3 regions of the Paenibacillus sp. LS-5 genome follow, and region 2 is predicted to be linked to each of the others. Evidence: riboswitches for the same ligand, from Rfam matches in the RefSeq annotation. Region 2 holds a riboswitch; each other region holds the start of a gene.
What was found. Region 2 has a riboswitch for cyclic di-AMP ahead of AC0MA3_RS25360 (C40 family peptidase). Riboswitches for the same ligand answer to the same signal wherever they lie in the genome.

Region 1 (10,379 bases), on a different contig from region 2:
ACACTGCCGCTAACGGAAGCGGCACCGACTACGCTTCGAATGCCACTTTCAACATGGGATCGGCGAATGCCATTCTCTATGCGAAATGGATCTCATCAAATGCACTGTTGTCCAGCTTGTCAGTGGATCAAGGGACATTGACACCAGCATTTACAGCAGCAACTATGAAATATAACGTGAATGGTGTAGCTAATTCCGTTTCAAGCAGCAATCTTTCTTTTACCACAGCGGATTCTCATGCGACGTTTACCGTTTCGGGAGCCGTATACAGTTCCGTAACCGGCAATATGTATACGTATAGAGCCAACAATTTACAGGTGGGCGCGAACCTGATTCAGATTAGCGTAACGGCCCCGGACGGGACTGGCAATACGTATATGGTAACAGTGAATCGGGAGGATGTATCCTGGCAGCCATCACCGGGTGGTACGCCGGCGGACAGTATAACGCCAACAGTGACACCACCTGGTTCTACGAAACCAGCAGTTGATGTATTTAATAGCAGCATTGTTAATGTAATAAACTTAGTTAATGCTTTCGAGTCCAAGGTAGAGGAAGCTAAGAAATCTAATGTTAAGATTGAACTTGCTGATACGAAAGGACACTGGGCCGAAAAAACTATCGATACTTTCGTGAGGCTCCATGTGATTGAAGGTTACAAGGATGGTACGTTCAAGCCGGATGGTGAGATCACACGCGCTGAATTTGCAGTGATTCTGAGTCGGGTATTCGATATCAAAGACGGCAGCAATACTGGTGTTGTTTTTAAGGACGTCGGTAACCACTGGGCTAAAGGCGCCATCGAGAAGCTCGCAGAGGCAGGAGTTATCAGCGGCTACGAGGATGTTACGTTCAAGCCAAATAAAACAATCACCCGCGAGGAAATGGTTGTCCTTTTGTCCCGCGTCATAAACCTTGGCAACGTAACGAAGGACACCACCAAAGGCAATTTCGATGACCTGAAGGGCTCCTATGCAGCAAACGAGATCAAAGCTGAAGCACAAGCTGGTATCATAAGAGGCAAAGCAGATGGGAAATTTCATACTAAGAGCAATGCCACACGTGCAGAAGCACTGCAGATCATCCTGAATGCGCTGAAGCTCAACCCGCAATTAAAGACGTTGTTGGATTCACTTAACTAATGACGGTTCTCTGGGAAAAAGGGACAAGTGTAATTTGGGGCTGTTAACGGAAGGCAGTTTTCTTCATTCTTAAAACCACAAAAAGTGAGCAGAGCAGCGATTCTTCAGTTATTGAAGGATCGCTGCTCTGCGTTTTTGGTCATGGGTGGCTTGCTTTAGCGGAGAGGACGGACAGATTGCGGAAAAGCGGCAGCGGTCAGCTTTGTTTCCGGATTTCGACCCGGCTGTCAACACCGTAAGCGCCTAAGGTTTATAGTGCGTGCGCCTTGGCTTCGGCCATTGGGAGAGCTTGCAAGAAATGGAGCAAAAAGGAGCAAATCATCGGCCGCTTAAGAGCGAAACGAAAGAATACGCATTCATACGTGAAGGGGCGGCATTTTTGGTTTCTTTTGTCGTCCGCCATGTTTTACAATAAATGGCCACAGGCGTAAGATTCAAATCAACAACCGAATGTAATATAACTGTTCTCAAATGGCTGAATTCCGGCAACGGGAACGGGGGAACCAATGGTGAATATGGCTTTGCTCAGATAGCAGCCGCTCACCCTGGGGTGAATCCTTGCTGCATACTGAATAGCACAGTACCAGCAGGGTAGGGCAATCTCGCTGCCCGAATCCGTCAGCTAACCCCGTAAGCCTCGAAGAGAGAGGATGAGCGCCATGATCGATTAACCGACCACGGAGAGCCCTGCCGCTTCTGTGGTCTTTTTGTTGCGCATACAGAGAGGAAAGACGGTCTGTATAAGGAACTGAAAATCTTATAACAACGGGAATTAGAGCAATTGGGCATTATTTTAAATGCTTTAAAGGGGGTGTTATTATCGTTACTGTGTTTATCGTGTGCTTCTGGGTTGGACTATTGCTCCTCCTCAGCGGAGGATTTCATGGGCATGGCTTGGCGGGTCATCTTCATGCGGGAGGCGCCGATGCTGGCGGTCCGGGCTTTGTGCCCATACTCCCTCTGATGGTGTTCGTCACGGTCTGGGGCGGGACTGGTTATGTGCTTACCCGATTTACAGGAATGAATCTACTTGCAGTGGTGCTGATCTGCACCGTGGTTGCCTTGCTGCTCGGCAGTTTGATGTATACGGTGCTGGCCCGGGTGATGACCCGGTATGACAGCAGCATGAATGAAATGGATTATGAGCAGGTTGGGCAACTCGGGTACATCAGCATACCTGCGGTGGATGGAGCCGTTGGAGAAATGAAATATGTACTGCACGGGACGATGCGCTCTATTGGAGTGCGGGCAGAAACCGACCAGCAGCTTGCCAAGGGCGACAGGGTGATTATTTTGAAGGTGGATAAAGGAATGGCGACAGTAACTCTTTTCGAGAGTGAAATCGAACAATTATAATTAATGGGGAGTGTCGGACATAATGGTTATTCTTTATTTAATCTCGGGAATCGTTGTTGTAATTCTGCTGGCTTTGTTCAGTATCGTGAACGCTTATAAAAAGGTTCCGCCCAATCAGGCAATGATTGTATACGGCCTTGGCGGAAAAAGAGTAGTTCAGGGCGGCGGGACGTTCGTTATCCCCGGCTTCCAGAACAATAAGACCATCTCCATGATGCTGATGAGCTTCGATGTTATCCCGGCGCAGGCGATGTTCTCCAAGCAAGGCATCAAGCTTAACCTGGAGGCGGTAGCCCAGATAAAGATTAAGAGCGATCCTACGGCTATTCTGACTGCCAGTGAGCAGTTTATCGACCGGCCGGAGGAAGACCGCGAGACGATTATTCTACATTCGGTGGAAGGTCATTTGCGCGGCTTGATCGGACAATTAACGGTGGAATCTATTCTAAAAACTCCTGACGAGATTAACAGCAAGATGCGGGAGACCTGCTCGGAAGATCTCGACAAGATGGGGCTTGAGGTAGTCAGCTTCACCATTAAGAAGATTACTGATGACAAAGGATATATCGACAATATGGGGGTTCCGGAGATTGAGCGCATCCGCCGTGATGCCAGCATCGCCAAAGCCGAAGCGGAACGCGACATTCAGATCAAGCAAGCCGAGGCGGAGAAAGAATCCTCCATTGCCAAAGCCAATGCGCATCAGGCTACCATTGAAGCAGGAACTGCAGCCCGCGCCAAGGAATCCCAGTTCGAGAAGGAATTGAACATTAAGCAGGCAGACTTTAAGCTGGAGACAGAAGTGAAGAAAGCGCAGGCGGATCTTGCGTACGAATTGCAGCAGAACAAGATCAAACAGTCGCTGGTTACCGAGCAGGTCAAGATCACGCAGATGGAAGCAGAGGCTAACCGTACCGTCCGGGAAATCGAAGTTGAGTTGAGACAGAAAGAACTGGAGGCGACGGTGATCAAGCCTGCTGAGGCGGAGAACCAGGCTACGATCATGAGAGCGGAAGCCGCCAAGCAGCGGCAGATTCTTGAGGCGGAAGCAGAGGCGGCCACCATGACCAAACGGGGGCTGGCGACTGCGGAAGCAGAACTGGCGAAGGGGAGAGCCAACGCGGAAATTGTTCAACTGGCTGGAGCGGCAGAAGCAGGGGCGCTCGAGAAGAAAGCTGAAGCGTACAAACAGTTCACGCAAGCCGCGCTTACAGTGGAATTCTTAAAAGTACTGCCAGAGCTGGCAGAAAAGATCGCTTCTCCGCTGGCCAAGGTGGATAAGATTACAGTGATTTCCCAGGATGGAACTTCATCCGGCGTGAACAAAATTACCGGTGATATCGCCAAAATCATGGCCCAGGTTCCTGAATTAACTCAGACCCTTACCGGTATGAACGTGACAGAGGCTCTCAGTGGGCTGCTCGGCCGGAACAAAGAGCAGTAATTTCACGGCTTTGTATTTCTATACTACAAAAGTTCCTACTCATAATACTGCTGGGGTGTCCCACTTACGGGACATCCCTTATTTTGCTGCTGCCGAAAACGTTACCATTGGACAATGTACTATCTCATCTATGACCGTTATACTAAAACTACTATGTGATTAGAATGAATAGGTACTTAATATAGGGAGGCTAAATAATGATTAGAGCTACAGAAGACAATGAATATGTTGAATTGACGAGCCCCACTCAGCTCCCCAAAGCTTCAGGGTTTCTATGGAATGAGAAGATGATGATTCACGTCAATTGCCGCGGGTATGCGGTCGCGCAGTTTATGCAGCCTGAGCCTGCCAAATATTCCTATGCGCCGAATCTGGAAGCGAAGACCTTTATGCAGCCGGAGCAGCCCTACTATGCTCATCATCCCGGCCGGTTTCTCTATGTGAAGGATGAAGAGACCGGGGAGATTTTCTCGGCGCCATATGAGCCTGTTCGCGTTCTGCCGGATCAGTATACTTTTGCGGTTGGAAAACACCATATTGTCTGGAAGCTTGAACATCTTGGTATTGCTGTAGAAATGACACTCAGTCTGCCCAAAGACGAGGCCATGGAGCTATGGCGTGTAAAGGTGAAGAATCTCTCGGACCGGAAGCGGAAGCTGAGCATCTATCCATATTTTACGGTGGGCTATATGTCTTGGATGAATCAGTCGGCGGAGTACCACGAGGAGCTGCAGGCGATGGTCTGCACCGCAATTACCCCGTATCAGAAATATCAGGACTATGCGAAGATCAAGCAACTTAAGGATAGAACTTTTCTTCTTGCCGACCAGCCGCCGCGCGCCTGGGAAGCCAGCCAGGAAGCCTTTGAAGGGGAGGGCGGGATTGGTATGCCATCGGCCGTTCAGCAGGAAGAGCTCTCCAAAGGGGATGCCCGCTATGAGATGCCGCTGTGTGTCCTGCAATACAGCCCGGAGCTTGCGCCTGGTGAAGACAAGCATTACCGCTTTATTTTTGGTCCAGCCAAGACGGAAGAAGAGGTCGCGCAGATCCGCCAGCGGTATTTCCTGAATGCGGAGTCCGGCGGTGAGGACGGCTTTGCTGCGGCGGAGCGGGAATATGCCGGGTACATACAGGAGGGCAAAGGCTGCATTGAGATTAAGACGCCTGATCCTGATCTGGACAACTTCGTAAATCACTGGCTGCCGCGGCAAATGTATTATCATGGCCAGACCAACCGTCTAACCACAGACCCCCAGACCCGGAACTACCTCCAGGACAATATGGGAATGAGCTATATCAAGCCGCAGATGGCAAGAAATGCGTTTCTTACGGCATTAAGCCAGCAAAAGGCAAACGGAGCTATGCCGGATGGAATTATTCTGCATGAAGCGGCTGAGCTGAAGTATATCAATCAGGTTCCGCATATGGATCACTGTGTCTGGCTGCCGATTTGCCTCAGTACCTACCTGGATGAAACGAATGATTACACCATTCTGGAGGAAGAGGTTGCTTTTGCGGGCGGAGAAGAAACGGCTACTGTATTGGAACATATTAACCGGGCGATGTTCTGGCTGATGGAGGCAACGGATGAGCGCGGTTTGAACTATATCGACCAGGGCGACTGGTGTGATCCGATGAATATGGTGGGCTACAAAGGTAAAGGTGTCTCCGGCTGGCTGACCATGGCATCCGCTTATGCCTTCCTGATCTGGGCGGACATCTGCAGCAAAAGCGGACAGCCGGATCTTGGCAGAACACTAGTTGCGGCGGCGGACAAGGCGAATGAGGCCATTAACCAATATCTGTGGGACGGCAACTGGTATGCCCGGGGAATCACTGATGATAATGTGGTGTTCGGTATCAGCAAGGATACGGAGGGACGGATTTTTATTAATCCTCAGGGCTGGGCTCTGCTGTGCGGGGCTGCGGATGCCTCGAAGCAGGAGAAGCTGATGCAGGCGGTCAAGGAGCAGCTGGAAACACCTTATGGTCTGGAAAAGCTGGCGCCGTCCTACACCGCCATGCGCGAGGATGTGGGCAGAGTCACACAGAAGCATCCGGGAACCGCCGAGAATGGCGCGGTATATAACCATGCGGCAGCTTTTTACATCTATGCGCTTTACGCTGTGGGAGAACAAGAGGATGCCTACCGCCTGCTGCGCAAAATGATCCCCGGACCGGATACTGAGGATCTGGTCAGACGCGGCCAGTTGCCTGTGTTCATCCCTAACTATTATCGGGGTGCTTACAGACAATTCCCGCGTACCGCCGGGCGCTCCAGTCATTTGTTCAATACAGGGACAGTACCATGGGTATACCGCTGCCTGATTGACGGCCTGTTTGGAGTGCAGGGGAATGAGGCAGGAATCCGTATCCACCCTCAGCTTCCTGCGCAATGGGAAGAGGCGTCGGTCAAACGGAGCTTTAGAGGAGCGGAGCTGCATATCACGATGAAACGTGAAGCTGGTGTGACTGCTACGGAAGTGTACGTGAACGGCAATCGCATCGAAGATGGCATAATCAAAGATGTGGAAGCTGGAAGGGAATATGACGTTGTGGTGAAGCTGCCGCCTCAATAAACCGATATAATAGGAAGCCACAGAAATACTCCATGAAGGGAATTATTGAGCTTGAGAACGACGATTACAGCTTTCTTTTCCAGAGCCATACCCTTTTTTCTTCTTGCAGCAGCCTACTTTTTGTCTGTCCAAATGAATACTTTGTCTGATTCGCAGCTTGGGGTGGTAAGGCTCTCTCCTTATGTTATTTTTGGGGTGGGAGCCATATTATCCTGGAAATTTAACCGGAGCAGGGAATTCTACATTCTGGTTATTCTGGCGGTTTGTCTGGCCTCAACAACCTATTTACCGGAAATCCCAGGCATTGCAGTACGACCGGAGGATATTTACTCCATCATCTGCCTGGTGATTCCGCTGAATATTGCGTTGTTCTCGTTTTTTAAAGAACGGGGCATTATCAGTTTATGGGGAACTCTTCGGATCGCTCTGATCCTGGCAGAATGCCTGTTTCTCTTTTGGCAGATCAAATCAGGAGAGAGAGAATGGTTAAACCTATTAAATACTGAGGTAGTGCCGGTTAATCTTCACAATATGACACCCATACCGCAGCTGGCGGTTATTGCATTTGTGGTCACTTTTGCCATCCTGATGGTCCGGTTCATCGTTCACCGGTCCTCCACACAGGAAATTTCATTCATTAGTGTCCTGCTAGCCATGTTCTACGTGCTGCATCAGAGCAGCAGTCCGCTGCTGTATTCAATATTTTTTGCCATTTCAGGGATTGTTCTTATTCTATCAATCATTCAGGACTCGTATTCGATGGCTTTTTCCGATGAGCTTACCGGATTGCCCTCGCGGCGGGCCCTTAAGCAGGACATGATGAAGCTGGGCTTTAACTATGCTATTGCGATGCTGGATATCGATTTCTTCAAAAAATTCAATGATACCTACGGGCATGACACAGGAGATGAAGTGTTAAAGCTGGTGGCATCGACCTTACAGGACGTTTCTGGCGGAGGGAGGGCCTTCCGCTATGGCGGGGAGGAATTCACGATTCTTTTTCCGGGTAAAAACATCAATGATGTGCTGCCCCATCTCGAAGAGCTGCGGGAAAAGATATCCAAACGGGCCTTCACCCTGCGCGCCAAGGGCCGATCCAAAAGCAAATCCAAAAAAAGATCCTCCGGCACAAAAGCCGCAAAGCAAATCTACATAACTGTAAGCATCGGGGTCTCCCAGAAGAACGAGAAGAACAAAACCACGGAAAGTGTAATGAAATCAGCGGACACCGCCCTATACCGCGCGAAGAAAAAAGGTAGAAATTGTGTGAGCAAGTAAAGGGGCAACTACATACTCGACTGGTTGACGGACATCGATCCAACAATCTGTATATTAAAAAAGCGAACAGCGAAGAGGTGGACGGCCTCTTAACAGCGTTTGCTTCTTTTTTTGTATGAAAATGTATATTCATAAATGAAAATCTTACATAATGTTTACATTGATAAGGTAACATTTGGCCTATCTATTTGTTTTCCTTAACTATTAGTGGAATTAATAACTTGCGCAGGAAATATAATGGATGAATAAGGAGATCAAATACATTATATAGAAATAATACAAGGTAAAAAACGGATAAAAAAGATATTGACGTAAGAAAATTTAACATGTAATATAAACCATAATTTATACGGGAAAGCTTAGCTTCCCTATAGGTGCTGTCCTGTAGCTAATTGACCTTCGGTCTATTCCAGCGGATAGCGGCTTAAGGAGTAAAAGATTCCTTGTAAGGTATTGTTACATACCTTGATGACACATGGCAAAAACGTTTGACTTACACAAGGGAGGTTGAACAAAGGTTTATTAGGACAGAGAGTGCGTTGCAACGGTATTGGTAGTTCAGACGTTACACGGATCTAACAAAAGGAGGAGTAAACAGGATGGCGAAAAAGAGAAAATGGTGGTCTGGCTTACTGGTTCTATCTCTTGTAGGGGTTCTATTCACAGGGTGCAGTACAAATAACACCGCAACTAATTCACCAAGTGCTACGGCAGAGAGCTCTGCTCCAGCCGCAAGTGAAGCTCCCGCTGCTTCTGAACCGGCTGTAGATGCCCCGGTGGATGGCGGTACGATGGTAATGAGCACATTTTCCGATATCGTAAATATTAATCCTCTTATGATTAACGACACTTCTTCGGGTGATCTGGCAGAATTCGTATTTGCCAAGCTTTATGATCTGGACCGTCAAGGAAACGTACAGGCAGAACCTTGGTCTCTGGCAGCGTCTTTGCCGGAAATCTCTGCAGACGGACTGACGTACACGATTAAATTGAAAGATACCATTAAATGGAGTGATGGTCAGCCGATTGTAGCCGATGATGTGGTATATACCATTGAAACTGCTAAGAATCCGGAAACCGGCTCACCGCTTACGAGTGCTTTTGACAAAGTGAAGACCGTAGAGAAAGTGGATGACCACACAGTAAAAGTTACAATGTCCAAGATTTATGCGCCTTTCCTCTACGCGCTTTGCCAGGCTATTGTACCATCGCATATTTTGAAGGATGTTGCACCGAAAGAAATGCAAACCAATGCTTATGGTACTGACCCGGCCAAGACCGTCACAAGCGGACCTTGGAAATGGACTTCCTGGAAACAGGGTGACAGCCATACTCTTGATGCTGATCCCAACTACTGGGGCGAAGTTAAACCTCATATCGCACAGTTGGTTTACAAAATCTATGCTGATCAGAATACCGAGGTTCAAGCTCTCCTGAAGGGCGACACGGATCATATCAGTGCTATTCCGGTTACACAGGTTGAGGCCGTCAAGGCCAACGACTCGATTCATATCATTCAGAAGCCGGGCGCTCAGTACGAATATGTAATGTTCAACTTCGATGCCAAGAACTTCAAAGACAAATACGGTTTATTCACGGGACAGAAGACCAGACAGGCCATTGCACACGCATTGAACCGCCAAGGGATGGTCGATAACATTCTGAAGGGTGTCGGAGCCCTAATGAACGCACCGTTCCTGCCGGATACTTGGGCTGATCCGGGGGATGCAGCTGTCAACTATGACTACAATGCGGAAACAGCGAAGAAGCTGCTGGCAGAAGACGGATGGGTTGCCGGTAAGGATGGCATTCTCACCAAAGACGGACACCGGTTCTCCTTCGAACTGCAGTATAACGCGGGCAACAGCCGTCGTGAGCAGGTCGCAGCAGTCATCCAGCAGAATCTTAAGGAAGTCGGTATTGAAGTAACGCCGAAAGCCATTGACTTTGCAGCCTGGATTGACCAGAACGTAACACCGGGTAAATTCCAAGCGTTGCTGCTGGCATGGTCTCTGAACACTCCGGATCCGGATGCAGAGAGCATCTTCTCCTCCAAGTACTTCCCACCTGCTGGACAGAACAGCGGCTGGTATAAGAATGAGAAGCTGGATCAGCTGTGGGTAGATGGTTATTCTACGGTTGACCAAGAGAAGCGTAAAGAAATTTATAAAGAAGTAGGTAAAGAAATCTCTACTGACCTGCCTTACGTATTCCTGTATCAATACGGGCAAGCCATTGGTACGGGGCCTAGAGTTCACTGGGCAGAGGAAGATGCTCCTGAGCCGTCACTGGGCTATGGACAGTACTTCCATGCTCTCAAATGGTGGGTTACCGACTAAACGAGCAGACACAGGAAATAGAATTACGGGGAGGAAAGAGAATTCTCTTTCCTCTTCTCCTTTTGTCTTGGGGGAACGTGATTCTGTGCCTTACCATCTCTAGGAGGACATTAGATGACAGAATATCTGATCCGTCGCGTACTGCAATCGGTACTGGTGATCTTTTTGATTACGATACTTACCTTTCTTCTCATTCATGCGGCTCCCGGAGGGCCGACCCAGATGATGCTGTCTCCTGGAC
Region 2 (10,379 bases):
AGGCTTTGATGCCAGAGGCATGGGCCGTGCGGTTCTTGCGAATCTGGAGTCCGGGGACCGCACGCAGGGAGCGAGTACCTTGACCCAGCAGCTTGCGCGCAATCTTTACCTGACCCATGAGAAGACTTGGACCCGCAAAGCCAAGGAAGCCCTCTATACGATGCAGCTTGAGATGAAATACAGCAAAGACGAGATTCTCAATATGTATCTGAATCAGATTTATTATGGACATGGCGCCTATGGGATCGAAGCAGCCTCAAGAATGTATTTCGGCAAAGCTGCCGCAGACCTTGATCTGGCGGAAAGTGCCTTGCTTGCCGGTATTCCCAAAGGCCCGACCTACTATTCTCCCTACACCCATATGGAGAATGCCAAAAAACGCCAGCGGATTATATTGGCTGCGATGATTGAAACGGGTGATATTACGGAGGCGCAAGCCACTTCCGCCTCGCTGGAACCCTTAAACTTCAAGCCGCAGGGGGAAAAAAACACCACCGTCATTGCCCCTTACTTCCGTGACTATGTCCGCAGTCTGGTCATAGATTCTCTTCACATCAGCAGCGAAGAACTGGATCAGGGCGGATTAAACGTATATACGACGCTCGATCCTGATATGCAGCAGGCGGCCGAGGAGGCTGTGGACAAAGGGATGGATTCCGCCAGTGATCTGGAGACAGCACTTGTGTCTATAGATCCCCGGACAGGATATATCAAGGCCATGGTCGGGGGCAAAAATTACCGCACCAATCAGTTTAATCATGCTTTGGCCACTACCCGGCAGCCCGGGTCTTCCTTCAAGCCTATTATGTATTTAACTGCCCTATCCTCCAAAACAATGACAGGACTGTCCGTATTCAACAGCCAGCCCACGCTGTTCCATTATGACAATGACCGCAAGACCTATCAGCCCAAAAACTTCGGCGACAGATATCTGGGGGAAATCAACATGCGCCAGGCCATTGCTGCCTCCGATAATATTTATGCTGTGAACACCATTATGAAAATAGGCGCGGATAAAGTGGCTGAAATGGCGGCTAAAATGGGTGTTGACAGTCCGCTCCAGCGAGTACCTTCTCTGGCACTGGGCACTTCGCCAGTGAGCCCGCTGGAGATGGCGTCCGCCTTTGCTGTGATCGGCGGAGGAGGCGTGAAGCTTCCGACCACGGCGATTCTAAAGATTACTGATGCCAATGGGCGGCTACTCTACGAGGCTCCCCAAAAGCAGGGAGAGCAGGTTGTGGAACCGGCCGCGGCGTATGTACTAACCCGGCTGATGGAAGGCGTATTTGAGAGCGGAGGAACAGGCAACCGTGTGGCGTCCATTATTAAACGCCCTGTTGCCGGAAAGACCGGAACGACTGATACCGATGGCTGGATGGTCGGATTCACGCCCGAGCTCGCAACAGCTGTCTGGGTCGGGTATGACAAAGGCCGAAATATTGCTACAACGGACGGACGGCGTGCCGCCCCCATTTTTGCCCAATATACGGAAAAAGCACTGGCAAACGTACCACCCAAAATCTTCCCGATACCCGATGGGGTTGTCAGTGTCTATATCGATCCGGAGTCCGGTAAGCTCGCTACGGCAGCTTGTCCTCAGAAGGTATTGGAAACCTTCATCAGCGGTACGGAGCCAAAAGAGTATTGTGATCAACACGGCACAGACGGTTCTAATAACCCTGCGGACGCAAAGGATGTTCCCCCGGCTGCAGGTAACAAAGAAGATCATTCCCTGTGGAATGACATCAAACGCTGGTGGATGAACTGATCTCGGTTGCCCTGCTGCAGTTCCTGCGGTACGATGGGACCAATCAACGAGGAGGGTGCTGATGATTACCCGATTCGGCCAGAGAGGTGTCATTGATCATGGAACTGAAGGGTAACGCAGATGGCAGAGAAGAGCTATCTTCCAGAAAACTCTTGTCGCCGCATATATATACACTGCCGGCGCTCCAGGCTGCACCGCTACTTCTGGGACAGCATCTGGTCCGGCGGACCGAAGACGGGGAGATCCGTTGCCGGATCGTCGAGACTGAAAGCTATGGCGGCTCAGAAGATAAGGGCAGCCACGCTTACGGCGGACGCCGCACGGCACGTACCGAAGTCATGTTCAGAACTGGTGGAGTTGCCTACGTATATCTCATTTACGGTATGTACCACTGCGTCAATGTAGTGACAGCTGCCGCAGATCATCCGCATGCTGTGCTGATCCGTGCGGTAGAACCGCTGACCGGAACCGATGCGGAGCAGATGGGGGCTTATCGGGGCATAACGGTCAAGAAGCCGTCGGACCTCTCCGGCGGTCCGGGAAAACTATGCCGGGCACTTCACATAGACAAAAGCCTAAACGGATGCCAGCTGAATGATCCTGCGGGCCCCCTGTGGCTGGAGCAGGGCGACCCGCAGAATACGCTGGATATTGTACAAGCACCGCGAATCAATATTTCTTATGCCGAAGAATATGCCCAGCTTCCCTGGCGGTTCTACCTCAGAAGCAACCCTTACGTCTCTGTACTGGATAGACAAGCACAGCCGTTTTATCAACCTAAAGATTAGTGAGACTGTTTCGGCAAACCAAAATTGGGTAAAAAACAAAAGAACCCTAATTAATCTCTCCTTTCGGACTTCCCGGATGGAGAGATTTTTAAATACACGGAAATATTTCCCTTTTTTTTACAAAATATCTATAAATGAATGCGCTTTCCCCGTTCTCACAACTTACAATTACTGCTATAATCATAGATATCCACAAAAAAAATTAAAGATGTAAATGAGGGACATGGGATGAAGGATACAGGCATGATCCGGAGTTTAGACAGTCTTGGCAGAATTGTGGTTCCCGTAGAAATCCGAATGACTCGAAATATCGACATTGGGGATTCTATCGAATTTTTCATTTTGGATGATGAAATTGTCGTACTCAGAAAGTACACCTCAACGGAATGCACGTTCTGCAGAAGTCTTGATCATGTGACCTATTACAAAGATCAGTTCATTTGCAACAACTGTCTGAAAGAGCTCAGTAATCCGGATCGGACAGCTGATGACAACGTTCAGCCGCAAAGCCCTGCAGACAGGAATCTAGAACCTGCCCGCGGGGGGCGGCGGACAAAGACCGAGGAAATGAGCCAGCGCCTAGAGAAGGCTATAGAGGATCACCCCTATGCCAATCAGAAAGAGCTTGCGGAGGTGCTTGGCATCAGCCAAGCCCGGGTTAGCCAGCTCAAGCGCAAGCTCAACCTGCTCAGCGGAACATAGGATAAAGCTCTACCCGACATCCTGAACTTCATACACAATACAAACAGCCAGGTCTCCTGAATTAGGAGGCCTGGCTGTTTAGTGTGCGAATGATCTGTCCTCGCTAGATACATATGGAACATTACTCTGACAATGCAGCTTTGAGCTCTTCAGCCGATGCATTCCACCACTCTGAGTTGTGGGTAATCAGGAGTGATTTCAAGGCTGCTTTGTCCGCTGCTCCAAGCCCCTCAAGAATTACTCTGCGCTTCAAGGCGGAATCCAGCTTGTTCACATGATCGGCAAGAATCTTCCAGCCCCTGCGTGCTTCGGTGTCAATCCACATCTCGCAGGCGGTAATCCCGCCATAAGACTGGCCTTCCGGGGTGCGGTCCACAGCCACCCATACCACCCATACCTGTCTTCCGTCCGGTACATCCTCACGGTTCGGACTGAATTTAATTCCCTTCTCCACTTTGCTCTTGGCATGCATGGCACCGATATCGATAACGGCCTCACCGCCGTCAATAATAACCGGCGATACATTGTTCAAATCGATGGAGCCTGCTCCAAAGCCTTTATGCTTGCTCTTGGCGTTCACGATATTCAGAGCCATCGGTTTTTTACCCTCTGGTTGGTTGTTATCCACAAGTGCACATCCTTCCCTTTCACTAATAATTTAATTTTAGCTAATAATGCGCCGAATGCAAACATATACATCCCGTAGATGCTTGTCACGGGAGGAATCACAGTATGAAGCCACTGTCATTTAGGTACACCCTCATCATTGCAGCTCTGGCCGCCTTCACTCTTACAGGAATGGGAATCCGAGCTTTTTCAGGGCATAACTCTGCTGTCCTGACAGCTGCCGCACCAAAAGAGGCCAAGTCCCCTATAGCTGCACAGATCAAAGCTCCGCAGCCCGTTCTCCCGGAGAGTAAGCCGCTCCCCGTCTCGGAAGCTCTTAGCAAACGGGTAACCGAATATCATATTGACGCGCAGCTAATCCCCTCTGCAGGGGCATTAAGGGCTTCCGAGACAGTTACCTGGACACATCCCGGTCAAAAACCGGTACAAGACCTCTACTTTCACCTTTATCCAAACGCCTTTGCCTCTAAAGATACTACCTTTATGAAAGAATCCGGAGGTACACTGCGCGGGGATACAATGCCAGCGAACGGATACGGCAGTATGACCCTGACCGATCTGCGGACTTCTAACGGTGTCTCGCTCATGCAGCGTCTGCAGTATGTCCAGCCTGACGACGGCAATATGAATGACAGGACACTGGTCAAGGTGCATCTTCCTGTACCCGTGAACGGGGGAGAAAGCGTTACGCTCAGGCTGAAGTATGAAGTCAAACTGCCAAAAATCTTCGCCCGAATGGGAATATCAGGTAATTTTGTAATGGCCGGACAATGGTTTCCCAAACTTAGCGTGTATGAGCCAGCCGGCACCCGCGGGGCGAAGCAGGAAGGATGGAATCTGCACCAGTATCACGGCACCTCCGAGTTCTACAGCGACTTCGGGATATACAGTATCACTCTTTCCGTACCCGCCAATTACACTGTCGCAGCAACCGGATTTCCGGTGAAGACCGCCAAGCTGAAACAGGATCAGAAGATTTATCAGTTCTACGCTGATGATGTCCATGATTTTGCCTGGGCTGCCTCTCCCGACTTTGTGGTTGCAGAGGAAGCCTTCTCGGCACCCGGAGTGCCCGGGGTAAGGATTAAGCTCTATCTGGACCCGGTGCACAAAGATTTGAAGGAGCGGTACTTCCAGGCAGCCAAAGCTGCTCTAAGTGCCTTCAGCAAATGGTACGGTTCTTATCCTTACTCGACACTATCCATCGTTGTTCCGCCAAAGGCTGGGAATGGCGCAGGCGGGATGGAATATCCCACACTCATCACCGCCTTCGGCGCAGCCGAGGATGCCCCGGGCACCCAGCTTGAGCGTACTGTTATCCATGAAATCGGGCATCAGTTTTTTTATGGCATGATCGCCAGCAATGAATTTGAGGAGGCCTGGCTGGATGAGAGCTTCACCTCATATGCAGAAGATCGGCTGATGGAACAGGAATATGGCGTAGCACCCAACTTAGCGCTTCAGTCTAGTCTGGTTACCTCATCACAGCCGCTCAATCTGGAGACCTGGAAATATACAGGTGATGATGCTTATACACGCAACGTATACATCCGGGGCAAACTGGTGCTCAAAGATATTGAACAGCAAGTTGGCACCAAAACCATGGATGCCATCATGGCTGCCTATGCCCGCAAATACCGATTCCAGCACCCTTCCACTGCCGATTTTCAAAAGATCGTAGAAAAAGTGACCAAAAAATCATGGCAAGCCTACTTTGATCAATATGTATACAGTGGTGGTGCTCCTGATTTTGCTGTAGATGACATTATCAATACCGTTCACAAAAAAGGGACCGGCACAGAAAATCTCCGTTATGATTCATCGGTCACCGTGAGCAACAAGAGCAGCCAGTACGAAGAGGTGCCTGTGAAGTTCACCTTTTCGGATGGATATACCGTTCAAAGATATTGGAATGCAAAAGACAAGAAAACTACGTTTCAACTCTCCTACAAAGCGCCGCTGGTATCGGCAGAGATTGATCCCGGGCACTCCATCCTGCTGGAGAGTAGGCATCTGAATAATTTCAGACTGGCAGAACTGGAACCCGACACGCTCTCTCGCTGGACGCTTAGCATAACCAACCTGATTGAAAATCTGCTCGGAACTCTTGTCTGGTGAGGTGAAGGATTGTGAAAAGATCGATATCCCGCGGCTGGTACAGCATGAAGGAACAATTCTATATACTGATTCTGTTGTTTATCTACAGGTTGTTTTGGAGTTATTTCATGTACAAGTTTGTTAAAAGCGCAGTGGTTCCGATACTGCTGCGTTACCCTGATCAGGATGCGGGTGGCAGTGCAATGGGCAGGCTTCTGTATTATGTGGAGGGACAGATCGCACTAAGCACACATTCCGGTGTTCAACAATGGCTCTGGATGCTGCTGGGTTTAAGTGCAATAAGGCTCCTGCTATCACCATTCATCCGGGCAGGATTGCTCCATGAGCTTCATCAGGAACGTAAAGGCGAGCGTGGAATGTTCTTTTTTCCGGGTATGCGGCTATATGGGCTTCCGGTGTTGCTGTTCAGTCTTGCAGAATGGGTGCTTACAGCGCTGCCGCTCTACTGGCTTCTTCCCAGAATGTACGATCTGCTGCTTACCGGAATTGTGGATTATAAGCTGCTGCTGAAATTGGTACCCTACATTCTGGTTTGGCTATTATATCTATTCTTCATCCGAAAAATGCTGCTGTACATGCAGTTCGGTTATACAGGTGGTACAGGAACCCTGTCTTCTCTGCTGGTCTGTCTGAAAGTAATCATTCCTTCAGTGGGAGTATCGGCGGTGATGGGAGCAGGGGGATTGGTAATGATGCTTGCTTGTGGCGGGATGTCGATCTTTTGTCCCGGGATGCCGGCACTTCTGCTGAGGCAGTTCTCTCCCCTCCCCACTACACTGTTCAAAATGTGGGGAATCGCCGCACAATACCATCTCTGGTCCAGTAAATCATTTCCACAATAAATACTGCAATTTGCCGGCATAAAAAAAGAGTCACTGCTCCTTGAGGGAGCGGGACTCTTTTTTTGGATTACAAAGTAAATAAGTGTATTTGCAAAACTGTAAATCCTCTGGTACAATGATGCCTGTACTACTAGTAACAAATTTGTAATCTTTAAGACGCAGCACATTCAAACACAATAAACTTACAAGCATTTGCAAATTGTCGACACGTCGCTCTTCTGGTGCATAAAACGCCAAATTCCCTGCACCGGGAAGTGGGGGAACCATATTTTGGGTGAATTGATCTCGCTTTAGAGGGGTCATAGGGGAACCTTCTACCGAATCCTTAAGCTAACCTCGCAGGCCTTGGAAGGAGTACATCTTTTGAGAAGTCAGAATTTTAAGAAAAAATGTACCGCAGCAGCACTTGGACTAGTAATGGTATTCTCCATCGGAGCTGGTAGCGCTTCCGCTGATTCGAAGATGGACAGCGTCATTGCTAAAACTATTGGAACCACCTATAAATTCGGAGGCACCAGCACAAACGGTTTCGATTGCTCCGGCTTCACCTCGTATGTTTTTAAAAGTGTCGGACTTACCCTACCACGCACGTCCAAGGCACAATTCAGCCTGGGAACATCCGTATCACGGAACAACTTGCGTTCAGGCGATCTGGTATTCTTCAATACCTTTGGATCAGGAGTTTCCCATGTCGGCATTTATGTCGGTGGAGGCAAATTCGCACAATCTTCCAGTTCACGCGGTGTAAATATTTCTTCGCTGAGTCAAGCCTACTGGGCCAACCGCTACGTTGGCGCTAAACGAGTGATGAGCACTACAGCTTACAAGACCGTTGCCTACGACTAATTGAAGTTTTTATCCCCTCAAAATCACACCTCTAACAACTAAATGTAACTTATACGAGCCCGGAACTGATTATTGCCGTAATCATTTCCGGGTTTTTCCTTTTCCTTATTCTCCCTTTTACACACTTTTTAGAGCTTTGAAACACCCTTTTTGATAAATATTCCAGATAAATCTTCCATACCTCTAACTTACGGAGTAATAAACAAGCGCAAATTAGGCATTTTTCTCTTAAAAGGCTCAAAAAATATGTATTTATATGCTTTTAGTGATTGCCAACTGCTTCTGTCTTTGTTACAATTATCGCAGTAAGTCGATAGTAACATTTTTGTAATTATTCAAACCTGATTTACAAAGGTTTTGTCATTGTTTGATCCGTAAGCTAATCCTAATCAACAGTCGTGCCGAGTTCCTTAATTATTAAGGAAACGGGGGAACCGATTTTGGGTGAATTGACCTCCTATTCACAGAGGGGTCATAGGGGACCTTCAACCGAACCCTTAAGCTAACCTCGTAGGCATTTGGAAGGGGTATTTACTTTTGAAGAAGAAGCTGGCAGCCGCACTACTCAGTTTTTCCATCATTCTTACCATCGGAGCGGGAAGCGCTTTCGCAGACTCCAAGATGGACCAGGTTATCGACAAAGCCATCGGTACTAAATACGTATCCGGCGGAGTTTCGACTAACGGGTTTGATTGCTCCGGATTTACCATGTATGTGTTTGATAAGATTGGAATCAACCTTCCTCACCAGTCTGGTTCCCAATATCAAATGGGTACTGCCGTATCCCGTGATAACATTAGACCAGGCGATCTTGTATTCTTTAATACAAGCGGCAAAGGAATATCCCATGTCGGCATTTATGTCGGTGAAGGCAAGTTCGCACACGCTTCTTCCAAGCGCGGTGTAACCATCAGCTCGCTGAGTGACAGCTACTACGTCAACCGCTACGTTGGCGCCAAACGAATTATGAGCACAGATGCTTATCAAGCAGTTGCTACTGATTCACAAGATAACGACGATGTACAATAAGGTCTAATATTGTAACTGAACAAGCTCTTTTCCAGGATTTTTGCCGAAATCTTGGAGGGGGCTTGTTTTTTTGTCTCTATAAAAGTTACTTACCCTCCTCGTTATTTGCAAAACATAAAAAACCGCGATTTTTGCTAATTCTAAAAATATATTTTTATGCGTCGAAATGGAATGGTTTTGTATATAATTATGATATAACGTTTCATTCTGAAGGGAGGCGGATAGCGGATGATTAGTTCTTCTGTAACTTTTTACGTTGTCCCCATGGAAGTGAATCACGCTGCAGAAATATGTGAATGGGTATATAAACCTCCATACAACATTTATGGCTGGATGTCCTGGGAGCAAATGCAGGCCTTAGATGTTGAATTCGGTGATCCCCGGCTGCGTAGCGAGCAGTATGTTTCTGTGCTGAATAGCCAAGGTATCCTCTGCGGTTTTGCACAGCTATTCCCGATGGAGGGTGTTGTCCGGCTTGGAATTGGCATGCGGCCTGATCTATGCGGGCAGGGTATGGGTCATCTGTTCATGAATGCGATCGTCAAGGAAGCCCTATCACGTTATCCGGAGCGTGAGATTGATCTGGAGGTGCTTACCTGGAACCAGAGGGCGATTCGCGCTTATCAAAAAAGCGGATTTACTATTACAGATACTTATGAACGCCGGACTCCGACGGGAGATAAGCCATTTTATTGTATGGTCTATAACAAATAGCACAAATCATTCATTTTTTTGTCACAAATGCTATGATAACGCTTTACCTTCTTGTATAATGTAGGAAGCAGCTTACAAGGAGGGGACGGATGCAGATGCAGAAATGGATCATGAGCGGTTTGTTTTTTGCCGCCTGTGCCTTTGCGGTAATCTTAATGTTCACCTTGCCCGGCAAAGCCGAAGTCGCTGAGGAGAACAAACCAACAATGCCCGAAGTACAGATGGATGCGGCGAGCGCCGAGGCTACAGTGAAGGCTAATTGCATCACCTGCCATGGTGACCAGCTCCAGGGCGCTGTCGGCCCTAGTCTCCAGCAGGAAGGCGGCAAGCATGACGCCGGAGAGATTTATACCATTGTCACCAAGGGCCGCGGACAGATGCCTTCTTTCAAGGATAAGCTGGCGCCCGAGGAGATCGCGAATGTAGCGATGTGGCTTGCGGAGAAGAAGTAGTTCTCCTCATTATTACATCACCTCCGTAACACAAAATGCCCGTACAAGGATCATGTAGATCCCGTACAGGGCATTTTTTATATAAGGGATATGAATTTCCAATCTCTAATCTGTCCTGCAAGGGTTGGAGTGTTAACGATTCTTCTCAAAAGCCTCATTAAATTCATGGGCCTGCCGGATATCAAGTGCCGTAAGGCCATCTTCACCCACAGCAGACAGACGCAGGACGACAGTTTTGTAGTCAACTGTAATATGCGGATGATGCTCGAATGCTTCCGAGATAGCTGCTACCTCATCCACAAAAGCAATGCCCTTCATATATTCGTTGAACATGTATTTGCGCACCAGGGTACTCGGCTCCAGCTTCCATCCTTCCAGCTTGCTCGCCTGCTCCCGCAGCTCTTCTTCCGTAAATTGCAATGTTCTTCCTCCCTTACTAGATTAACAACAAAATCCTTATATCTCCTTCACAATGTGTGAGGGTGCCTTAAAC
Region 3 (8,922 bases), on a different contig from region 2:
GATTAGACTGGCACCAATCATTATTGATTCTGGAATAGCATCTAGCACAGTTCCTGCAAAAATAGCCATTCCGCTGCCCTGCACCTTCTTACTGCTGCTGTCTCTGCCGGAACGTTTGCGGCCAGCGCCGCCTTTGCGCGAGATATACCAGTCAAACAGTGTGAACACAACTGCACCGGCCAAGAATCCGATAATGGTAGGATTCAGTCCACCTTCAGCGGCGGAATCATCCAGAAGCTCATACGCCGCTGCACCAATGAGTACCCCAGTACCGAATGCCATAATGAATCCAATCAGCTTTTTCGGAATCGGCAGATATAACGCCAGCAATGCTCCAAGCAGGACCGCAGAGCCGGAAATAGCTCCCCATAACAGTGCACTCCACAATAGGTTCACCTTCCTTGGCCAATGTAGTTTAAGTATAAAATAGAAGTGCCTGATAGTAGTTTACACTCGAAAAGGAAATTACAATCAGCTGCAGGCCTGGATGAGATTTTGTTAACTTCATTAATCTTTAATTCACTTAATTCATCTTCCACCTTCACCTGTCTAATGCATTCACAGAAGCATGGATTCAATTTCAAAGAAAAGGGTAACTTAACTTCTATAATCTCCTTGATAAGGATGGGATCAACTGATGGATCAAAGTGTACAGAAATTAATGGATTGGCTGACCGCCCAAGGGGGCGAAACTCTGGTTATTGACAAGCAAGAGATGAAGGATCTGGACACCGTCCACTTCAATCTGGAAACCGTGGATTATCGGGATGCCGAAGATGTCATTGATGAATATCTGGATAGTGCTCTGATTCTGCGAGGCACTGGCAACACTATTAACCGGGACGGCGAGCTTGTCCCCCTGCCCCAGTTGAATTACGAGATTGCTGTCAGCGGGCTTCAACTGGATGAAGTTAATGACGAGCGGGTTGAACTGCGGACGGACAGAGCCAAATATTCCATCTCCAAGAGCTGAATACTGCCCACTATAAAATAACAAAACAGGACGCATCCAATTGATTGCGTCCTGTGATATGTTAATTATTCTTCTCCGATAATCTCTACCTCTGTCTCTAACTCTACTCCGAACTTATCCTTGACTGTAGACTGAACATGGTGAATCAACCCTATATAATCCTTGGCCGTTGCTTGATTGGTATTAACAATGAATCCCGCATGCTTAACTGAAACTTCAGCTCCGCCGATTCTTGTTCCCTGAAGCCCGCTCTCCTGAATCAACTGCCCGGCAAATCTTCCAGGGGGACGCTTAAAGACGCTTCCGCAGGAGGGATACTCCAATGGCTGCTTGGATTCACGTTGGCAGGTCAAATCGTCCATGACCGCTTTGATATTCGCAGGATCACCTGGTTGCAAAGCAAACCGGGCCTCCAATACAATGAATTCGCCACTGGCGAAGACACTTTTACGGTAGCCCCATTCCAGCTCATCCCCCTGAAGAGTCACTAGCCGCCCTGCTTTACTGATAGCAAGTGCACTATGCAGCACATCTTTGACCTCTCCGCCGTATGCGCCAGCATTCATATACAGCGCTCCACCTACAGTTCCCGGAATTCCGCAGGCGAACTCAAGTCCTGCAAGACTTTTCTCCAAAGCAAATCGGGAAACATCGATAATCTTTGCACCACACTGGGCGTAAAGCAAATTATCCCTTAATCCCATATCGGTTAAGTCTGCAGTCTGCAGGACAATCCCGCGAATCCCTCCGTCACGGATAATGACATTCGAGCCGTTCCCCAGAACGGTCAATGGAATGTCGTTTACACGGGCATATGTAACAATGGACTGAAGTTCCTCATATGTCGCAGGTACCGTCAAAATGTCGGCCTGCCCGCCGATACGCGTAAATACATAACCTTGCAGCGCCTCCCCGCGCTTGACCACGCCAGTCGGAACCAGCTGCTGCAGATCCTCATATATTTTGCTGATATTCATATTCAGTGCTCCTTCGACTCCATAAAAATAATATTCCTTGATTCACTGTATAATCGTTAACTAGGGCAACCACAACTTTAACAACGAACAGGCTCCCTTGTCAATGACGGGAGCCTGTTGCCAACTGCATATATTATCATTATGAGTCACATTTCACATTTATAACCTATTACACCCCAACTGCACTGTATGCCGCCAGTTCATAAGGCAGACAGAGAGGCACACCGGTCCGCGGATCACGTACAATATCCGCTTCAATACCAAATACTTCCCGCAGTACATCAGGTGTCATCACTTCAGCCGGAGGGCCTTCACTGATCACATGTCCGGATTTGATCGCTACCATATGCTGAGCATAACGGGAAGCATGATTCAAATCATGCACGACCATAATAATGGTACGGCCTTTTTCCTGATTCAGCTTCTGCAGCAGATGGAGAACCTCCAGCTGGTGTGCCATATCCAGAAAAGTTGTCGGTTCATCCAGGAACAGAATATCCGTCTGCTGGGCCAGTGCCATCGCAATCCAGGCCCGCTGACGTTGCCCTCCGGATAGACGGTCAATGGGACGGTCGTGGAACTCTTCCATACCCGTCACTGAGATCGCATTTGCAATAATACTATGATCTTCCAGAGTAAGCGTACCAAAGCCCTTTTGATGCGGATAGCGGCCATAACTTACCAGTTCTGATACAGTAAGTCCATCCGGTGCAGTGGGGTTCTGCGGCAGGATCGCCAGCTGCCGGGCTACTTCTTTGGTCGACAGATTATGGATCGACTTGCCGTCCAGCATCACACTGCCGCTCTTGGGCTTCATGATACGCGCCATTGTCTTGAGAATGGTAGATTTCCCGGAGCCGTTCGCCCCTACCAGGGCTGTGATTTTCCCTGTTGGAAGAGACAGGTTCAGTCCTTTGACAATCAATGCCTCCGCATATCCAATACTTAACTGCTCTGTGTTCAAACGTTCCGGCATCCTCTTCACTCCTATACATCAATAGAATCCTATATGTAATATCCGATCCGGTTAAAGACTTGTCTTTTACGTCTCACTCCATTAAATGATATTGATTCTCATTCTCTATGTCAACATAAATATTTAGTTTTTTGCACGCAACTGTTTATCTTCACAGATGCTGTGTAAGGTTTTCCAGTGAAATTCTCCACTCTCCTTCACAATACTCTATTTTATGTATACTTGTGTAAGAAGCCGAAAATGCTTTTCGGGTCTTGTTAGTCCATTCCAATCCTCTCAAAATATGATAGATTATATTAATGACTCCACCATGCGTAACAACGATTACATTTTCAACAGGATGGTTTCGCACTTGTTCTTCACATAGTAGGGTAAATGTTTCTTTTATACGTGTAAAAAATTCAATGGGACTTTCTCCGCCAGGATAACGTTCATCCATCCGTAAACCCGAGAAGTACAGATTAGGGTATCGTTCATCCACAATTTCATTGGGCATGCCTGCAATAACCCCATTGTTCGTTTCTCTCCAATCTTCGCTGCTTTCAACTCGTAATCCTAGTGCTCTGGAGATCTCATTTGCTGTATCTAATGCCCGTTGCAAATCGCTGCTTAGGATACGATGTATATTAAAGGACGATTGGTTTTCCTTAAGGTAAAGCCCCAGCTTCTCCGATTGCCGATATCCCTCAACAACGAGTCCTCTTTGACTCCACCCTCCACGAAATCCTTCATCATCAATTCCATGTCTTATGAAATAAATGGCCATTTGCATCTCCCCTTCTATTTTTTCGGATAGGCATAATAATACCATATTAATATAAAATTCACTTTCACCTTTTCTTCTTAATACAAAAGAGCCGCTCCCGAAGTATCCGGAAACAGCCCTGTTAATGTAATACATCTATTTATTTATGCAAATGATAAGGCACTGTCGCTACGATGATATCTTTTTGATTCATCAGATAAGAGCGGATGAACAAGCTGGTCTGGTTATGCAGGATCGCCTGCCACCAATGCTTCGTTATAAACTGCGGAATGAGTACCGTGATATGGTCGGTAGAAGCGGTCTTCCACTCCACTGTATCAATGAACTTGACAAGCGGACGAAGAATGCTGCGATACCGGGAACGTAGTACAATTAAGCGCACTCCCGGATTCCATTCCTCCCACTTTTGTTCCATTTTGTTAATTTCTTCTTCATCAAATCCAACATACACGGCTACCACATTATCCGTTAAGGACTTGGCATAGCTGATGGAATGCAGAACTGCACGGGTTACACCTGCGACAGGAACTACTACGGTGCTTCCTTTGATACAAGGTTTATCCGTTTCCGGACAAATACGCAGCTGATCTGCTGTATTGAGATAATGGCGGTGAATCCGGTGGAACACGAACATTACAACCGGCAGGAAGATAAAGGCCATCCATACACTCGAGAACTTCGTGATGATAAAGATCAGAGTAATGGTCAGGGTAGTAAGCATCCCCACCGTATTCACAGCAAATTTATTTTGCCAGCCTTTAGGTTTGGATTTATACCAGTGCACCATCATACCAAGCTGGGACAGGGTAAAAGGAATGAATACACCCACTGCATACAAAGGAATCAGACTTTCTGTATTTCCATGAAAAGCAGCGACAAGCAGGGCTGATAATACACCCAAGAAGATAATGCCGTTAGAGAAGCCCAAACGGTCGCCTCGGACCATAAAGGCATGGGGCAGATATTTATCTTTGGCAAACATAAACGCCAGCAGCGGGAAAGCTGAGTAAGCCGTATTGGCTGCAAGGAAGAGAATTACAGCAGTAATCCCTTGAATGAAGAAGTACAAACCACCGCGTCCAAAAGTAGATTCAGCAATTTGGGATACAACTGTAGCTTTGGTATCCGGTGTAATTCCGTACCAGTAGGCGAGCAGCGTGATTCCTGTAAACATACTTCCAAGGATAATTCCCATCATCATCAAGGTTTTGGCCGCATTTCTCTCAGCAGGTGCCTTGAAGTTTGGAATTGCGTTCGATACCGCCTCTACTCCTGTAAGGGCCGAACAGCCGGAGCTGAAGGCTTTAAGCAGTAAAAACAAACTGACATTCGATACAGCAGCCCCGATTTCTGGAACATTGGCGTGGGCTCCGCCGGTTGCATATTTGAATATTCCCGCAATGATCAACACGAAGATCGATACTACGAACAGATACACAGGAATAGCAATGAACGATGCAGATTCCGTAACGCCTCGCAGGTTGACAAGGGTCAAGAGCAGAATAACGGTTACGGCGATTAGAACACTATGATTATGAAGATTAGGAAAAGCGGATGTGATCGCATCCGTCCCTGCCGACGCACTAACCGCAACGGTCAAAATATAGTCGACCAGGAGCGATCCGCCTGCTAAGAGTCCAGTAGGAACCCCGAGGTTGCTCTTGGCAACGATATACGCGCCTCCGCCTTGCGGATAAGCAAAAATAGTCTGGCGATAGGATAAAATCAAAATAGCCAGCAAGCCCAATACGGCTAATGCAATTGGCAATGAGTACCAGATAGCTGTGAAGCCTGCGGCTACCAGCACAATCAGGATTTGTTCCGTTCCGTAGGCTACAGACGAGAGCGCATCAGAAGACAGGACAGCCAGTGCTTTCACCTTGGATAACTTTTCATGATCGAGTTCGTTCGACTTCATCGGACGCCCGATCAATAGTCGTTTTACCTTGCTTACCATTGTAGTAACAGTTCCTCTCTTTGCTTACGTTGAAACGGTAATACCGTGCGCTGTTTTCATTGGTGGATTTCATAAATGCAGGCACAAAAATAAGCATACGGAAATGATCCGCATGCTTACGCATCGTCATTATCCCACCGTTGCTTACGAGGTTAGCTGGCGGATTCGGGCTGTGGTAGCCCTACGGTTATGGCCCTTGCGGACCGTTCCCGATTCACCCCTTTGGCGCTTGGCCAATGTTGGTTCCCCCGTTTTTCCTTACAGAAAATTCAGCGCATATTCAACTTCTCACAAGGTCTAATGATAGTCTACAATGCCTCTTCCGTAAAGCGGTGAAAAAAATGAAAAAAGAATGAAAAAACATCCAATTTACGCAAAACAAAGATGAGGGATATAGCGATCTTTCATTCTCTGCGAATATCCCTTCATACCGGGTTTTTTCATGATTTTTATCTATATTTGTGTCAGAAATTTCAGGAATGATTGCCCTCTATATTCTGCTGTGGCTCTGTCTAGTCTACGGTGTCCTCTTTACGCCCGGTCCAGAGCAAAATCGTGATTAGAGCAAATGCGATCAGGGCAAGTAAAGGGATCGTAATGAACCCGAAAAAATTAAGATAATCTTTATTACAGGGTACGCCAATCGTACATGGGAGCACCTTGCTGAGTGCAGGAATCTTCTGCTCGGCATAATGATAAACACTTATGCTGCCCCCAATTAGACTTAAAGGAAGCACATAAGGAATTATCTTTTTGTCATTCCGGTATGTGGCAATGCCCAGCAGGATGAGCTGCGGGTACATAAATATACGCTGGAACCAACACAGCTTACATGGCTCATACTTCAGGACCTCGCTAAGATACAAGCTTCCCGCTACCGCAATAACGGACACGAACCAGGCCAGATAGAGGCAGTGGCGCCTGCAGAACGTAGAGAACTTCATCACTCGGCGCTCACTGCTTCGGAAGCAGACTTCATCTGTGCATCTATGGCTTCCATATTGAATGGCTCCTCTACTTTGTATCCATTAATAAATACAGTAGGTGTGGAGGTGACTCCGGTATCCTTGGCAAGAGTAATATCCTTTTGCAGTTCACTTTCATAGGTCCGTTCCTTGATATCCTTGCGCAACAGATCTAAGTCAATGGGCAGCTTTTCCTTCTCTGCCAGACTCACCAGAAAATCCTGTGTAGCCCATTCAGCATTTTCATCCCCTTGATTGGCATAAATTGCATCGTAATAAGACCAGAAAGCATCACTATTCTGATGATATACCGAGAGGGCTGCCAGAGAAGCCGTTTCAGAATCCGGACCGATAAAGGCCATATTTACGAAGTAAATAGCTGCTTTATTCTGATTCACATATTCCTGAGCCAGCTGTGGCTTGATGACACCTGCAAAATTGGCACACGCCGGGCATTTGAAATCACCGAATTCGACGATTTTAACCGGTGCATCCGCTTTGCCCAGTCTTGGAAGCTCACTGTAATTGAATTGAACCGCTTCGCCTGAACCTGCATTGGAAGAAGAGTCCTTCGATGCCAAAAGAATAAGCACGGTGAAGATAATCACTACAATGGCCACTGTGCTAATAATCAGGATTCTCGTTTTCTGCTTGTCCTGTTCCTGTTGTGCCCTGCGTTTCTCCGCTTTGCTTAATTGGGGAAGCATGACATTGTTTTTATTTGATTTGTTCAAATGAGAGTTCCTTTCTGTCCCGTCGGGACTGTTGTGGTGAAGGTATTTCCTTTAAAATTATATAATTAAAACTCTCTCATTGGCAAACCTCCTGTTGAGGAATAGGTTCCATCCGCTGCAGAGGGATTCTGAAGCTAAAAACACTCCCCCCGCCTGTGGCATTTTCCGACCAAATGCTTCCCTCCATAAGTTCTACGAGTTTCTTGCAGATCGCCAGCCCGAGACCTGTGCCGGGATATTTGCGGGTATGGGAAGCATCTGCCTGGGAGAAAGGCTGAAACAACATTTTATACTTATCCGGCGTGATCCCAATCCCTGTATCCTTCACCGTGAATTCAAGAACCATAGACGCACCCAGAGCGCTGTATGGAGCTACGGATACTGTTATCCCCCCATGATGAGTAAACTTGACTGCATTGCCGATTAGATTAACCAAAATCTGCCGGATGCGCGCGCTGTCGCCGATGAACAGTTCCGGAACGGCGGGGTCCAGCTGAAGTGACATTGCCAATTCTTTTTGGGTGGCAGCAACCTTGAAAAGGTTCATACACTCCCGCATCAAAACAGGAAGATTGAAATCCGTTTTTACCAGCAGTATGTTTTCTGCTTCCAGGCGGGATATATCCAGAACATCGTTCATCACATTCAACAGGGCATGACTACTCGTATATTGAAGTTTTAATAAGTCCAGTTGCTCCGGAACTGTAATTTCCTCGGCGAGCAGCTGGTTAATGCCAATAATACCATTGAGGGGTGTACGGATTTCATGACTCATCGTAGCCAGGAATTCAGTTTTCATCCGCGCAGCGCTTTCAGCGGCATTTTTGGTGATTAGAAGCTCTTTCTGTTGTTCAGCTAGCGCTGTGATATCTTCTGCAATAATATAGATGAAGTTCTCTTTTTCGCTCATTAAAGGAAAGACAGTAACACTGCAGATCAACTTGCTCCCGTTTTTAGTTTTTACGTTTACTTCAAGCTTCCCGGACTGCCCGGCTGCAGCACGCTTTATGACTGATTTGAGCGCTTGTGCATCCCGGGTACTGAATAACACATTCTTATAGTCGCTCAACTCCTCTTGGCCATAACCCGTTGTCCGCCTTAACGAAGGATTCGCACTGATCACCTTTTTGCCTAATGGGTCGATGCATATCACCATATCTGGGCTGAACTCAAATAAGGCAGAGTAGCGCTGCTCATTAAACTGTGAAGTAAATATCACCCGTTTCCTGTCTTTATACATAAGAATTAGCACAACAATGACAACCAGCAGAAACGTACCGGCGAGGATCATTCCCAGCATCGAATCATTCAGAAGGGGAGTTCTGCCAGTGTACATAGAGGGTTCTGTGTTGACATAAGAAGCTCCAGCCATAGCTATATAATTCGTTCCCGACATTACTGCAGTGAGGAGCAGAATAAGCTTGGTTTTGGCGGCAGAAAACATATTATACCGCTGCTCTATCCACCTGAAGTTATAGGAGGCTGCAACCACAGGAATGGCAAGCGAGAGTATTAAAGAACCGAATATTGATAATATGCTCTGTTCAAAAGCCGCTGAATATTGCATAGCCATC

Region 1: it holds a riboswitch for cyclic di-AMP, as region 2 does, so the genes downstream of both, AC0MA3_RS25025 (NfeD family membrane protein) here and AC0MA3_RS25360 (C40 family peptidase) in region 2, are expected to answer to the same signal.
Region 3: it holds a riboswitch for cyclic di-AMP, as region 2 does, so the genes downstream of both, AC0MA3_RS02760 (APC family permease) here and AC0MA3_RS25360 (C40 family peptidase) in region 2, are expected to answer to the same signal.

Annotation. Positions count from the first base shown of each region.
Region 1 is NZ_JBWAVA010000026.1:42,472-52,850, reverse strand. It holds partial or broken gene AC0MA3_RS25030 (InlB B-repeat-containing protein) at 1-1,142, shown strand, start outside; cyclic di-AMP (ydaO/yuaA leader) riboswitch at 1,606-1,794, shown strand; gene AC0MA3_RS25025 (NfeD family membrane protein) at 1,971-2,498, shown strand; gene AC0MA3_RS25020 (flotillin family protein) at 2,521-3,942, shown strand; gene AC0MA3_RS25015 (GH36-type glycosyl hydrolase domain-containing protein) at 4,140-6,521, shown strand; gene AC0MA3_RS25010 (GGDEF domain-containing protein) at 6,567-7,799, shown strand; gene AC0MA3_RS25005 (peptide-binding protein) at 8,399-10,138, shown strand; gene AC0MA3_RS25000 (ABC transporter permease) at 10,253-10,379, shown strand, end outside.
Region 2 is NZ_JBWAVA010000028.1:15,344-25,722, reverse strand. It holds gene AC0MA3_RS25395 (transglycosylase domain-containing protein) at 1-1,768, shown strand, start outside; gene AC0MA3_RS25390 (DNA-3-methyladenine glycosylase) at 1,867-2,556, shown strand; gene AC0MA3_RS25385 (AbrB/MazE/SpoVT family DNA-binding domain-containing protein) at 2,785-3,258, shown strand; gene AC0MA3_RS25380 (YwhD family protein) at 3,380-3,886, opposite strand; gene AC0MA3_RS25375 (M1 family metallopeptidase) at 4,057-6,003, shown strand; gene AC0MA3_RS25370 (hypothetical protein) at 6,015-6,845, shown strand; cyclic di-AMP (ydaO/yuaA leader) riboswitch at 7,067-7,205, shown strand; gene AC0MA3_RS25365 (C40 family peptidase) at 7,263-7,691, shown strand; cyclic di-AMP (ydaO/yuaA leader) riboswitch at 8,081-8,223, shown strand; gene AC0MA3_RS25360 (C40 family peptidase) at 8,229-8,720, shown strand; gene AC0MA3_RS25355 (GNAT family N-acetyltransferase) at 8,949-9,434, shown strand; gene AC0MA3_RS25350 (c-type cytochrome) at 9,530-9,886, shown strand; gene AC0MA3_RS25345 (4a-hydroxytetrahydrobiopterin dehydratase) at 10,019-10,306, opposite strand.
Region 3 is NZ_JBWAVA010000001.1:598,586-607,507, forward strand. It holds gene AC0MA3_RS02735 (ZIP family metal transporter) at 1-387, opposite strand, end outside; gene ymzB (protein YmzB) at 638-973, shown strand; gene murB (UDP-N-acetylmuramate dehydrogenase) at 1,039-1,950, opposite strand; gene AC0MA3_RS02750 (ABC transporter ATP-binding protein) at 2,120-2,926, opposite strand; gene AC0MA3_RS02755 (histidine phosphatase family protein) at 3,078-3,692, opposite strand; gene AC0MA3_RS02760 (APC family permease) at 3,832-5,649, opposite strand; cyclic di-AMP (ydaO/yuaA leader) riboswitch at 5,776-5,934, opposite strand; gene AC0MA3_RS02765 (disulfide oxidoreductase) at 6,162-6,593, opposite strand; gene AC0MA3_RS02770 (DsbA family protein) at 6,593-7,348, opposite strand; gene AC0MA3_RS02775 (ATP-binding protein) at 7,425-8,922, opposite strand, start outside.